4 regions of the Fictibacillus sp. 7GRE50 genome follow, and region 4 is predicted to be linked to each of the others. Evidence: riboswitches for the same ligand, from Rfam matches in the RefSeq annotation. Region 4 holds a riboswitch; each other region holds the start of a gene.

Region 1 (3,128 bases), on a different contig from region 4:
GCATCGGCACTCCAAACACTTGCATACTCATTGAATTTTTCCTCGGCTTCCTCTGTCGTTCTTCCTACCACCACGTTTAAAAAAGAAAAGATCTTAATGTTTTCTGGATTTCGGCCGTGTTTTGCAGCGAGCTTACGGATATCGTCAGCATAAAATCGAATTCTCTCTGGCGTTGGACCACCTACAAAAATACATTCAGCATGCTTGGCCGCAAAGTCTCGTCCACGCTCAGACGTTCCCGCTTGGTAGATCACAGGTGTCCGCTGGAAAGAAGGCTCGCTCAAGTGAGGTCCTTCAACGCTGAAGTATTGCCCCTCATGATTGATCTCATGTACCTTACCGGGATCCACTAATTTATTGTTTTCAACATCTTCTACAACTGCTCCATCTTCCCAGCTGCTCTCCCAAAGCTTATACGAAACATCCAGATATTCATCCGCGATGTTATACCGTTCATCGTGCTTGATCATATTCTGCAATCCAAAATTCCTCGCTGCGTTCGGCAAGTAAGAAGTGACTACATTCCATGCGATTCGCCCATTCGTTAGGTGATCTAGCGTAGAAAAACGACGTGCGTTGCCAAATGGCTGCTCATAGGTTGTGCTCACCGTCACAGCAAAAGACAGGTTCTCTGTTACGCTTGCCATGGCCGACACGAGAAGTGCCGGATCGTTTAATGGAACTTGAAGCCCATCACGAATAGAAGGAGCTTTACTTTGTTTATAAACGTCATAAATCCCTAACACATCCGCAAAAAATACAGCGTCAAACTTTCCTCTTTCTAAAAGCTTCGCATAGTCGATCCAGTAATTCAGATCTTTATAGCTTCTATGTCTCTTGTTCTCCGGATGCTTCCAAAGACCATGAGAATTGTGCATGGCACTTGTCATCTCAAACGCGTTTAACAAAATTTCTTTACCCAAAATAATTTCCTCCATCCGATTTTTTTGTACCCGCTCCAAGAGAAAATAAAAAAACCTCTTCAGCGATGAGAAGAGGTTGAAAAAATACGCGAAATAAAACATACGTATATAGATCTCCTCTTATCTTTCAAGCTTTCGCCTGCTGGAATTGGCACAATCCTAAAAATAGTTGTTGCCGAGGCTTCAAAGGGCCAGTCCCTCCACCTCTCTCGATAAGGAATCGATATTATTCAATTTAGTAACGAAATATACAGGAATAAAAATCACGTGTCAATGGAATTTAGAGAAATAAAATAATTTTCTTAACAATCAGTTTTTAGTTGACAGTGGTTTGCTTTATCCTCTATAGTGATGACTAATAATTAAATAATGTATCTTATCAAGAGTCAGGGGAGGAACTGGTCCTACGATCCTGCAGCAACCGCTTTTTATAAAGAAAGGTGCTAATTCCAGCAGATGTTTTTTTGAATGTCTGATAGATGAGAGAGCGTGTAAGCATATGGAATTTACGTCCTCTTTCGTCTTTGAAAGAGGACTTTTATTGTTTTGATTAAAAGTAAAGTAGATGATAGCTGTTGATTTCCGTTTCAGGTGCTCGCTTTCCGCGAGGCAGGCGGTGAGCCACATTCGTTCGTTTCACTCTTAAGTGTCTCACCTGCCCACCTGTCCCGCAGGAGTCTCGCACCTTACACTCCAATCAACTTATCCCTGAAGATTAATTACAAAAAACCATTTACTGATAAAAAATTTAGGAGGGAACTATGAGCTTACCTTTGAGAAAAGCCACTGAGATAGATCATTTTGAAGAAGCGGTTAGTACCGCTCTAGGACTAAAAGAAATTTTTAAGAAACGTGCAAATTTTGTAGATCAAGAAGGGGTTTTTCCTTATGAAAACTTTCAAGATTTGAAGGATGCTGGCTTTCTTTCTCTTACCATTCCAAAGGAGTTTGGTGGTAAAGGATTAAATCTAGTTGAATTCTTAACCATTCAAGAGCATTTAGCTGAGGGGGATGCTCCTACTGCTCTTTCTCTTGGCTGGCATCTGGGTACTCTTTTAGAAGCGGCGGAAAACCGGCATTGGAGTGGTAGTGCGTTCGCTGATCTTAGCCGGAAAGTTGTTGAACAAAAAGCACTCATTAACTTGGCACAAACAGAGCGTGCGACGGGAAGTCCGTCTCGAGGCGGTATTCCTACAACAACGGCAGTCAAGAAAGCAGATGGATGGCTGATTAACGGAAGTAAAGCTTTTACTTCTATGGCAGAAGCTCTTGATTACTCAGTCATTACAGCTACCATCTCAGAAACCAATCATAAAGGATTTTTCTTAGTGAATCACCGTGAAAAAGGGGTTTTTGTAAAAGAAACATGGGACAGCATCTCGATGAGAGGAACAAAAAGTGATGACCTCCTTTTGAAAGACGTTTATGTACGTGAGGAAAATCTTTTAGTCGTAGAGGATGGGAAGAACCTCATACCTAAAGGCTGGTATCTTCAGGTGCCTGCTGTGTACCTAGGTCTCGCAAGAGCAGCGCGGAATTACGCGATTGAATTTGCGTCAGAGTATAGCCCTAACACTTTATCGGGACCTATCTCAGACGTACCAGAGGTGAGAAGAAAGATTGGTAAGATAGAACTTGAGCTATTCCAAGCAAGAACGATCCTTCATGCCGTTGCTGAAAAATGGGTAAACCACCCTGAACAACGTCAAAATCTAGGTACAGAACTCGCTGCCGTTAAACATTCTGTAACAAATAGTGCGAACAAGGTCGTTGATCTAGCGATGAGAATCGTTGGGGCTCGGAGTCTTTCTGTACAAAATCCGCTTCAGCGGCATTTCCGAGATGTGAGAGCCGGTCTTCATAATCCACCAACAGATGATGCGATTGTCTATTCGTTAGCGGATGCAGCGCTTAAGTAAAAGAAGTCAACTGACAGGTTCATGTTAAACTAAACATTTTTTTATATGATGAGATTTAGATCACCATAGGTTATTATGGATACAATATATTTCCATATCAACTCATAAAAGGGTGGTTTAATTTGAGAGCGCTTCTTACATTCACTTATTTACAAGCACTTTCTTGTATCTTTCCAGTCATCATCTTTGGTGCGTTAGCTCTTTCAAAATTCGTCAGCATTCCGTTCATCCCTCGATACGATTTCATACTCCTTCTTTGTCTCCTTACACAAGTTGCCATGATCGT
Region 2 (3,128 bases), 580 kb from region 4:
CTAATTTGAATGTTCTTGAAATTCTAATCAGTTATGTTATACGCTTAAGGAAATTCTGTAAAGACTTTTTTTACAACCTGGAGGGTACAATCATGAAAATTGCCTGCATACAAGTTGACATTCAATATGGGAAACCTGATGAAAATTATCAACACATCGAAAATAAAATTCGTAAAGCCGTTAAACATCATAATCCTGATACGATCGTACTACCAGAACTGTGGGATACTGGGTATGATCTTACCCGATTAGATGAGATTAGCGATCATGATGGTGAGAAAGCAAAGAAATGGTTAAGCGAGTTATCTAAAGAGCTTGATACTAATATTGTCGGAGGGTCTATCGCATATCGTGAGAGTAACTCAGTTTACAACACATCACTCACTTACAACCGAAACGGTGAACATGTCGGCACCTACTCAAAGGCTCACCTGATCACACTTATGGAAGAGGAAAAATATATCTCCCCCGGCAGTAATAGCAATCTGTTTACAATCGACGGTAATCTCTCGACCCTTGCTATCTGTTATGACATCCGTTTTCCTGAATGGATCCGAGCTCCTTTCATAAAAGGGGCAAAAATATTGTTCGTTCCTGCCGAATGGCCGATTCAAAGACAATCTCATTGGCGAGCATTGCTTATCGCACGTGCTATAGAGAATCAATGCTACGTTATTGCTTGTAACCGAGTTGGAAGCGACCCTAAAAACACCTTCGCTGGTCAATCACTAATTATTGACCCATGGGGAGATATCATTGCTGAAGGATCTGTGCACGAAGAGGAGATCCTTACAGCAGAGATCTCACCTGAATTAGTAGACGAAGTCCGTGTAAAGGTTCCTGTATTTAACGACCGTCGAACAGATCTGTATTAAATCCATTTAAGAATTTAGTGTTGACAGATCTCCATACAACGTTGTAGTATAACGATTATGAATTGCGTGAATATTGTTACGCATTAACAAAACGAATAATTTTGGTCTCTTATCAAGAGCAGGTGGAGGGATATGGCCCGATGAAACCCAGCAACCGACCGTAATACCATTGTAAGATGGGGCGCCCGCATTATACGGGGAGCCGCTGATTAATTCAGCGTATGGCACGGTGCTAATTCCGGCAAAACATTTTTGTTTTGCTAAGATAAGAGGCGCGGGAAATCATCATTCCGAGCCTCTTTTCTTATACGAAAAGAGGCTCTTTTTATTTGTAAAAAAACTTTCCGGGGGGAACAAAAATGAGCGTACAAGTAAGACCTACATATGAACCGTTAAACGAACTGACAGTGCTTGATGTGGTAAAACCTTTAGCATTTTTTGATGCATCCGAACAAGACCAACTGCATGTTAGAGAGATTGGAGATGGCAACTTAAACCTTGTCTTTCATATAGAAAGCGCACTATCCAAAAAAGCTGTAATCGTTAAACAAGCACTTCCTTATGCAAAAGTGGTTGGAGAAAGCTGGCCGCTCACACTAGATCGTGCACGAATCGAGAGCGATGCGTTATTAAAAGAAGCTGAATCCGTTCCTCACTTAGTTCCGAAGGTTTTATTTTCAGATTCAACACTTGCTGTCACAGTTATGGAAGATCTGTCTGACCATGTCATCCTTCGAAAAGGACTTATTGACGGTCAAATTTATCCCAAACTTGCTGATGACATTGGAACATTTGCTGCTAAAACAGCTTTTTATTCTAGTGATTTCTACCTGCATCCTTTTGAAAAAAAAGAACAAGTTAAACAATTTTCAAACCCTGAACTTTGCAAGATCACGGAAGACTTAGTGTTCACTGATCCATTCTTCAATCATGATACAAATGACTTCCCTGCTGAACTCCAAAGTGAAGTTGATGTAATTTGGAATGACAAAGAGCTTTTACAAGAGGTAGCTCAACTGCGACTCTCATTCTTAACTAAAGCAGAAGTTCTTCTTCATGGAGATCTACATTCTGGAAGTATTTTTGTAAAAAGCGATTCTACTAAAGTGATCGATCCTGAGTTTGCGTTCTATGGGCCAGCCGGATTCGATATCGCTCACTTCATAGCTAACCTTGCGCTTAATCATCTTTCTCAGAATGCACATGCAAAAGAGCCATTTCATCGCGAATCTTTACAAACCTACCTGTTACAAACGATCGAAAAGACTTGGGAAACATACAGAGAAACGTTCTCACAACTATGGAACGAGAAAGCAACAGACCCTTTTGCCAAGATTGACGGTGTACTTGATAATTTCTTGGAAAAGACTTTCAAAGAAGCTATCGGTTTTGCTGGTTGTGAGATTATTCGAAGAACGATTGGACTTGCACACGTTGCTGATCTAGACACTATCCCCCAAAAAGAGGTCGAGCTCTTTTATAAAAAAACAGCACTAGCGCTAGGGGCAAAACTTGTTAAAAATCAAAGGAAACTTACAAACATCACAGAACTTACTGACTGGATTAGAGGTGCTTAAATGATGACTGTAGCAGAAAAATGGGTTCCTTCAGTTCGATACAGAGGTGACCATCTTCTTATATTAGATCAACAACAACTTCCCCATCACACGGTTTACTTAAATGTAACCACGATTGAACACGTATGGGACGCAATTTCTAAGCTTAAAGTTCGAGGCGCGCCAGCTATTGGGATCGCTGCTGCATTCGGACTCGCACTATGGAGTAATTCTGAAAAAGAGGTGGATCATTCCTCGTTTTTAACTAAATTGCAAAGACAAAGAGATTACTTAGCGTCTTCCCGCCCTACCGCTGTTAATTTATTTTGGGCATTAGATCGTGTTGTTGCTTCTGCTCAACAATCAACTTCAGTAGAAGAGGCGAAAAGTAGAATTGAAGCTGAATCACTTTTAATTCAAGAAGAAGACGAGAATACATGCAGAAAGATCGGTGAGTACGCTTTGTCACTTCTCCAAGACGGAGACGCTGTCATGACGATCTGTAATGCAGGTGCCATCGCGACAAGCAAATATGGAACAGCATTAGCTCCTTTTCATCTTGCTAAAGAACAAGGCTGGAACCTTTCTGTTTACGCGAACGAAACTCGTCCTGTTTTACAAGGTTCTCGTTTAACAGCATGGGAGCTGCAAGCAAACGATATTGATGTGACCTTGATCACAGATAATATGGCAGCCC
Region 3 (3,128 bases), on a different contig from region 4:
GTATTTAGGTGAAGGGGCTTGGCATCTTGCTTATCTTGTTCAGCTACGCACTGGAGATGCTGTGGTTGTTCGTTTTCCGAAAACAGAGGCGTATGGAAAGAACGTTGAGTTTGATGAAGAAACCATGCACTCAGAATATGCAGCGACTAGAGCATACTATGAGCTAGCAAACCAAGTTAAACCAGGAATCTGCCCTGCCTTTTTCAATTATCATGTAGAAAAAGGCAGAACGTTTACCGTGGAATCTTATGCGGGAAAAGCAATCAAGCTAGATCAACTAACGGTTGTAGAAGCGTTTCATATTGGAGCGGAAGTTGGTGAGTTCTTTCGCAAGATGAATACTGCACATCATGGCTTAAAAGGGTTTGGTTATCTCTCATGGAACGGTAAACATATTGCAGGCAAATTTCAATCAGATGTTTCAGAATCTATGAAAGAAGAAAACAATGAATACATAGATGATTTCAAGAAATTTATAGAAACGTATGAGGGGGCCATTTCTTCATCAGCTTTAGTAGACCTACAAGCTTGCATGGAGGATAGAGAGATTACGGATCATACGGTTGTACTTACTAATCAAGATACATCTCCAGAGAATATATTGCTGCATTCAGATGGCACTGTCTGTTTGATTGATCCTGTACCAATCTTATATAGCGGAGATTCGCTTGCTGGGAATTTTCTTAATAATTATCGGACGTTGTTTCCAACATTTTTTAATGCACCGCGTTATGCACGACATGAATTTGATCGCTTTGAAGACCGTTTGAAAAGAATAGCTGACGGATTTTTAGAAGGTTATTCTAACGGAGATCTAGATGTAAAGCGTCGAGTGAAACAAGAAGAGTTTATTCAACTTACGGATCTAACTGTAACTCATTGGCAACTACTTCAGATTGATGAATTATCGTCCGAACAGAAAATTCGTTACGGAGAAAGAGAAGCCATTGCCAATCGAATAGCGGAACTTGTAAAAAAAATCGAAGAGTTTCAATGGTTTGATGAAAAAAGTGGAACAAAGTTAGCATAACCGGCATAGCATGGGCATAATCTTAATTCAAAGCTGACAGTTGAACACTCATTCATTTGTATAACTTTTATGATTTTTCAAAAAACGGTTGACTTTCTAAAACATCTTACTCTATAATCCTATTCAAGAACAAAGTAAACATCAGCACGTTAATGTGTTAAACATAATTTGAATATCTCTTATCCAGAGAGGCGGAGGGACTAGGCCCGATGAAGCCCGGCAACCAACAAACCACATTTGGTTTGGAAAGGTGCCAATTCCTACAGATCTTTTTTGATCTGAAAGATAAGAGGAGGACCAAAACCCTCTTCTTAGGAAGGGGGTTTTTCTTTTTCCCCTTATCATACTTCAAGCACAAACATCACTTAGTCACTTATTTCATTTTAAAAATTGAATATAGCAAAAGGGAAAAGCATTAATCTTTATCCCTAGTTTTCCTATAGATTTTATTTGAATAATGAGAAGGAGCGATTATAATGACAAAATCTTTTGACGGATACGATATTGAAACATTGCTATTACATGGGGGCCAAGCGCCTGACCCAACGACAGGATCACGAGCGGTACCTGTCTATCAAACTACTTCCTATGTTTTTTCTGATACAGACCATGCGCAAAGCCTTTTCGCGCTTGATGAGCCAGGAAACATCTACAGCCGAATCGGAAATCCAACTGTTGATGTTTTTGAGAAAAGAGTTGCACTTCTAGAAGATGGTGTTGCAGCTGTAGCTACTTCTTCTGGTATGTCAGCTATCGCGCTTGCCATCTTAAACATCGCACACGCAGGAGACGAAATTATTGCAGCTACGAATCTATACGGAGGTACTTACAACCTATTTTCTACTACTCTTCCGAAATACGGAATCAACGTAAAGTTTGTTGATGCAGAGGATCCAGAGAACTTCCGAAACGCGGTTACTCCAAACACGAAAGCATTTTTTGCTGAAACGATCGGGAACCCCAGTCTTAACGTATTAGATATTGAGGCAGTGGCAGATATTGCGCATGAAAACGATGTACCTCTAATTATCGATAATACATTTGCAACACCATATGTCACAAAGCCAATAAGCTTTGGAGCGGACATCGTAATCCACTCAGCTACAAAATGGATCGGCGGACATGGAACCGCAATTGGCGGTGTTGTAGTGGATGGAGGACGCTTTAATTGGAATTCAGATAAATACCCAGGATTCACTGAGCCAGATAACAGCTATAACGGATTAAGATACGCGAATGATTTTGGAACATTGGCTTTCGCGACTAAATTACGCGTTCAGCTTTTACGAGATTTCGGAGCTTGTTTAAGTCCACACAATGCATTTCTCCTTCTACAAGGTTTAGAAACACTGCATCTACGAGTGGAAAAACATGCGAAGAACGCACAAGAAGTAGCGGAGCATCTGGAAAAACATCCAGCAGTAGATTGGGTTTCATATCCTGGTCTTTCTTCGCACAGAAGTCATGAGCTTGCGAAAAAATATTTAAGCAACGGTTTTGGTTCGATCGTAAACTTTGGAATTAAAGGCGGGCGTGATGCAGGACGTAAGGTCATTAACAACATCACATTATGGTCACATGTTGCAAATGTTGGTGATGCAAAATCATTGATTATCCACCCTGCTTCTACCACTCATCAACAGCTGAGCGGAGACGAATTAGTAGCAACAGGCGTAACAGAAGAACTAATTCGGTTGTCGATCGGACTTGAATCCGTAAAAGATCTTACGAATGATCTTGATCGTGCGATACAAACGGCTACAGGAATCGGAGCGGATAAAACAGAAATCACGATTAATGACGAAGGTGTCATTCGTTGGGCATTGCAATCATCACTTTATAGAGCAGTTGAGAATGGACAGGAAATTCAACGACCTAAGACGCTAGCGATCGTGGGACTCAGTTCCAATCCTGCAAGACCTAGCCATCGATTAGCTAGAAAGATGCAGCGACTTGGCTATAAGATCGTTCCTGTTAATCCAAGAGAAACCGAAGTGCTTGATGAAAAAGCGTATCCAGATTTAAAATCCATTCCGTTTCCGATAGATGTTGTTCAAGTATTTAGAAGTCCAGAAGCAGCGATCGAGCTCGCAAAAGA
Region 4 (3,128 bases):
CGGTGTACATCAAGCCATTTCACATTTGTTATGGGAGAAGATCATTAAAAGCGCAGTTACGTTAAGAAAAAATTCACATATCCTTTTAGTGGGTAGAGGTAGCACCGATCTAGATGTTAAGCGCGACCTAGAAGCAATAGCATCTAACGTTCAAGATCATTATGGAATTCCTAGTATTCAAGTTTGTTTTTTAACTGGTTCAGAACCAAGTTTTGAAGAAGCACTTTGGAGTAGCAGTGAATTATATGAGCAAGTTATCGTTGTGCCTTACCTTCTATTTTCAGGACTATTAATAAATGGAATGAAACATACGATAATTCGCCATCAGCAGCAAACCACACAAAACGTAACTCTTTGCGAGACGCTTGGCTACCATCCTATTCTGAAAGACGTTTTACTCACACGAATACATGAAACACTTGCAACAAAGAAGTATGCATGTTCTTAAAAAGAGAGGAATGCTATGTATCCTATTCACATAAATTTGTCTGGTAGAACGGTTGTAGTAGCTGGCGGTGGTCTAGTAGCACATCGTAAAATTAATGATTTATTGAATGAAGAGGCAATAATTACAGTAATCAGCCCAGCAGCTGTCAAAGAAATTCAAGAATGGCATGCTGAACGAAAGCTGACTTGGATCGAAAGAGAAGTGGAACGTGCTGATTTGGAAGAAGCGTTTCTAATCATTGCTGCAACCAATAGTAAAGAGATTAATTCTTGGATTGCAGAACTAACAAGTTCGAAACAGCTAGTGAATGTTGTTGACCAACCAGACCTGGGTAACTTTATTGTTCCTAGTGTTGTAAAGAGAGGGAAACTCATTTTATCAGTTTCTACTTCTGGAGCTAGTCCAAGTTTATCTAAATCGATAAAAAAAGAGCTTCAACAAAAATACAGTGAAGACTATGAAACGTATTTAGATTTTTTATTTCAATGCAGATCGATCATTAAGAAGGAATATCCGGAAAAAAATCGAAAAGACTTATTAACAAAGCTAACAGATCGGTCCTTTTTATATAACGAAGAAAAGCAACGCACGTATAAACAGGAATTATTAAAGAAAATAGATCGCAATTTAGTAAACGAACCAATAAAAGAATAAATCCTTATCAAGAGAGGTAGAGGGAGCGGCCCTATGAAACCTCAGCAACCAGCAGCTACTAGCTGAAAAGGTGCTAATTCCTGCAAGTTCGGTTTGTTGAACTTGTAAAGATAAGAAGACCCCGACGCACAAAAAGTCTTCTTTTATAGAAGGCTTTTTATTTTTTATATAGGAGGCTGTCATGAGTTTAATCACAGACTTAAAACAAAACAAGATATTAATCGGTGATGGGGCGATGGGAACCCTTCTGTATTCGTACGGATCCGACTTTTGTTACGAAGAGTTAAATCTTTCTCAAGAAGAGCAGATCTATAATATCCATCGTGCTTATTTAGATGCAGGTGCTGATATCATTCAAACCAATACGTATGCAGCGAACTATTCAAAGCTCGAACGCTATGGGCTTCAAGATCACGTAAAAGAGATTAATAAAGCGGCTGTTCAGATCGCCAGAAAAGCTGCTCATAAAGAATATGTTGTAGGTACGATCGGTGGCATACGCGGTATAAAACCAAATAGCATTTCTCTTGATGAGATCAAGCGCAGTTTTCGCGAGCAGCTGTATTGTTTGTTGATGGAGAATGTAGATGGCATCCAATTAGAAACCTATTATGACCTAGAAGAACTAGAAACGGTTTTAAAGATTGCTAGAAAAGAAACATCACTTCCGATTATTGCTCAAGTGTCATTACAGGAGGTCGGCTTTATGCAGGACCGCACTCCCATTTCAGAAGCTTTGACCTCTTTAGAGAACATTGGTGCTGATGTTGTGGGATTAAACTGTCGTCTAGGGCCGTATCACATGCTGATGACACTTGAAGAAGTTGCATTACCAAATCAGGCAATTCTTTCAGCGTTTCCTAATGCATCGCTTCCTTCTTATACAGATGGCCGTTTTAATTATGAGGGGGACGCTGACTATTTTAAAGAATGTGCCCATTTGTTCAGGCAGCAAGGAGTTCGTCTATTAGGAGGATGCTGTGGTACGACACCTGCTCATATACATGCCTTCTCTAGTGAACTAAAAAACTTAGAACCTGTAACAGAAAAAGAAGTGAAACAAAGAAAACGAAAGATTGTCATTCAATCTGCATCAAAATCTAACTATGTACCTCTAAGTGAAGAAGTAAAGAAAAGGCAATCCATAATTGTTGAATTAGATCCACCACGTAAATTAGATACGTCACGTTTTATGGAAGGAGCAAAGGCGTTAAAAGAAGCGGGTATCGACGCACTTACCCTCGCTGATAATTCGCTTGCATCACCACGTGTTTGTAACGCTGCATTAGGGTCGATTGTCCAATCCCAACTTAATCTTCGCCCGCTCATTCATATTACGTGTCGTGATAGAAATTTAATCGGTCTTCAGTCTCATTTAATGGGGCTTCACACGCAGGGCATTCATGAAATACTCGCTGTAACGGGAGATCCTGCAAGCGTCGGAGATTTCCCAGGTGCGTCGTCTGTATATGATGTCACGTCATTTGAACTGATCAAGCTCATCAAGCAGTTTAATGAAGGGTTATCTCTATCAGGAAAAGAGCTTGGAGAAAAAACATCTTTCACGATAGGAGCTGCTTTTAACCCTAACATCCGATCCATCGATAAAGCGGTTGAGCGGTTAGAGAAGAAAATTGCATACGGTGCAGACTACTTTATCAGCCAGCCTGTATTTTCAGAGCAAAGACTTATTGAAACGTATGAGGCAACAAAACATATTGATAAACCGATCTATATTGGAATCATGCCTTTAACCTCTTCCCGCAATGCAGAGTTTCTTCATCATGAAGTTCCAGGCATCAAACTATCGAACGCTGTGCGTGACCGCATGGGTAAGTACACAGATGATCCAAAACAAGCGTGCGAAGAAGGTTTATCAATTGCGAAGTCGTTATTAGACATAGCTATGGAACTCTTTAACGGCATCTACCTGATCACACCATTTATGCGTTACGAACTAACCGTTGAATTAGCACAATATGCAAGAGCTAACTCTGCATCACTTTTATCCAGGAGGTCACAGAAT

What was found. Region 4 has a riboswitch for S-adenosylmethionine ahead of IHV12_RS11785 (bifunctional homocysteine S-methyltransferase/methylenetetrahydrofolate reductase). Riboswitches for the same ligand answer to the same signal wherever they lie in the genome.
Region 1: linked by a shared signal. The riboswitch ahead of IHV12_RS06630 (acyl-CoA dehydrogenase family protein) and the one ahead of IHV12_RS11785 (bifunctional homocysteine S-methyltransferase/methylenetetrahydrofolate reductase) in region 4 are both predicted to bind S-adenosylmethionine.
Region 2: linked by a shared signal. The riboswitch ahead of mtnK (S-methyl-5-thioribose kinase) and the one ahead of IHV12_RS11785 (bifunctional homocysteine S-methyltransferase/methylenetetrahydrofolate reductase) in region 4 are both predicted to bind S-adenosylmethionine.
Region 3: linked by a shared signal. The riboswitch ahead of IHV12_RS09630 (PLP-dependent aspartate aminotransferase family protein) and the one ahead of IHV12_RS11785 (bifunctional homocysteine S-methyltransferase/methylenetetrahydrofolate reductase) in region 4 are both predicted to bind S-adenosylmethionine.

What each region holds. Positions count from the first base shown of each region.
Region 1 covers NZ_JACZDW010000001.1:1,359,255-1,362,382, forward strand. The annotation lists gene IHV12_RS06625 (LLM class flavin-dependent oxidoreductase) at 1-923, opposite strand, end outside; SAM riboswitch class I at 1,041-1,142, opposite strand; SAM riboswitch class I at 1,297-1,409, shown strand; gene IHV12_RS06630 (acyl-CoA dehydrogenase family protein) at 1,685-2,842, shown strand; gene IHV12_RS06635 (DUF817 domain-containing protein) at 2,965-3,128, shown strand, end outside.
Region 2 covers NZ_JACZDW010000003.1:682,943-686,070, forward strand. The annotation lists gene IHV12_RS14710 (carbon-nitrogen family hydrolase) at 6-875, shown strand; SAM riboswitch class I at 982-1,147, shown strand; gene mtnK (S-methyl-5-thioribose kinase) at 1,235-2,452, shown strand; gene mtnA (S-methyl-5-thioribose-1-phosphate isomerase) at 2,456-3,128, shown strand, end outside.
Region 3 covers NZ_JACZDW010000002.1:484,036-487,163, reverse strand. The annotation lists gene IHV12_RS09635 (hypothetical protein) at 1-1,030, shown strand, start outside; SAM riboswitch class I at 1,207-1,322, shown strand; gene IHV12_RS09630 (PLP-dependent aspartate aminotransferase family protein) at 1,507-3,128, shown strand, end outside.
Region 4 covers NZ_JACZDW010000003.1:103,393-106,520, forward strand. The annotation lists gene IHV12_RS11775 (sirohydrochlorin chelatase) at 1-448, shown strand, start outside; gene IHV12_RS11780 (NAD(P)-binding protein) at 464-1,102, shown strand; SAM riboswitch class I at 1,104-1,219, shown strand; gene IHV12_RS11785 (bifunctional homocysteine S-methyltransferase/methylenetetrahydrofolate reductase) at 1,284-3,128, shown strand, end outside; gene metH (methionine synthase) at 3,127-3,128, shown strand, end outside.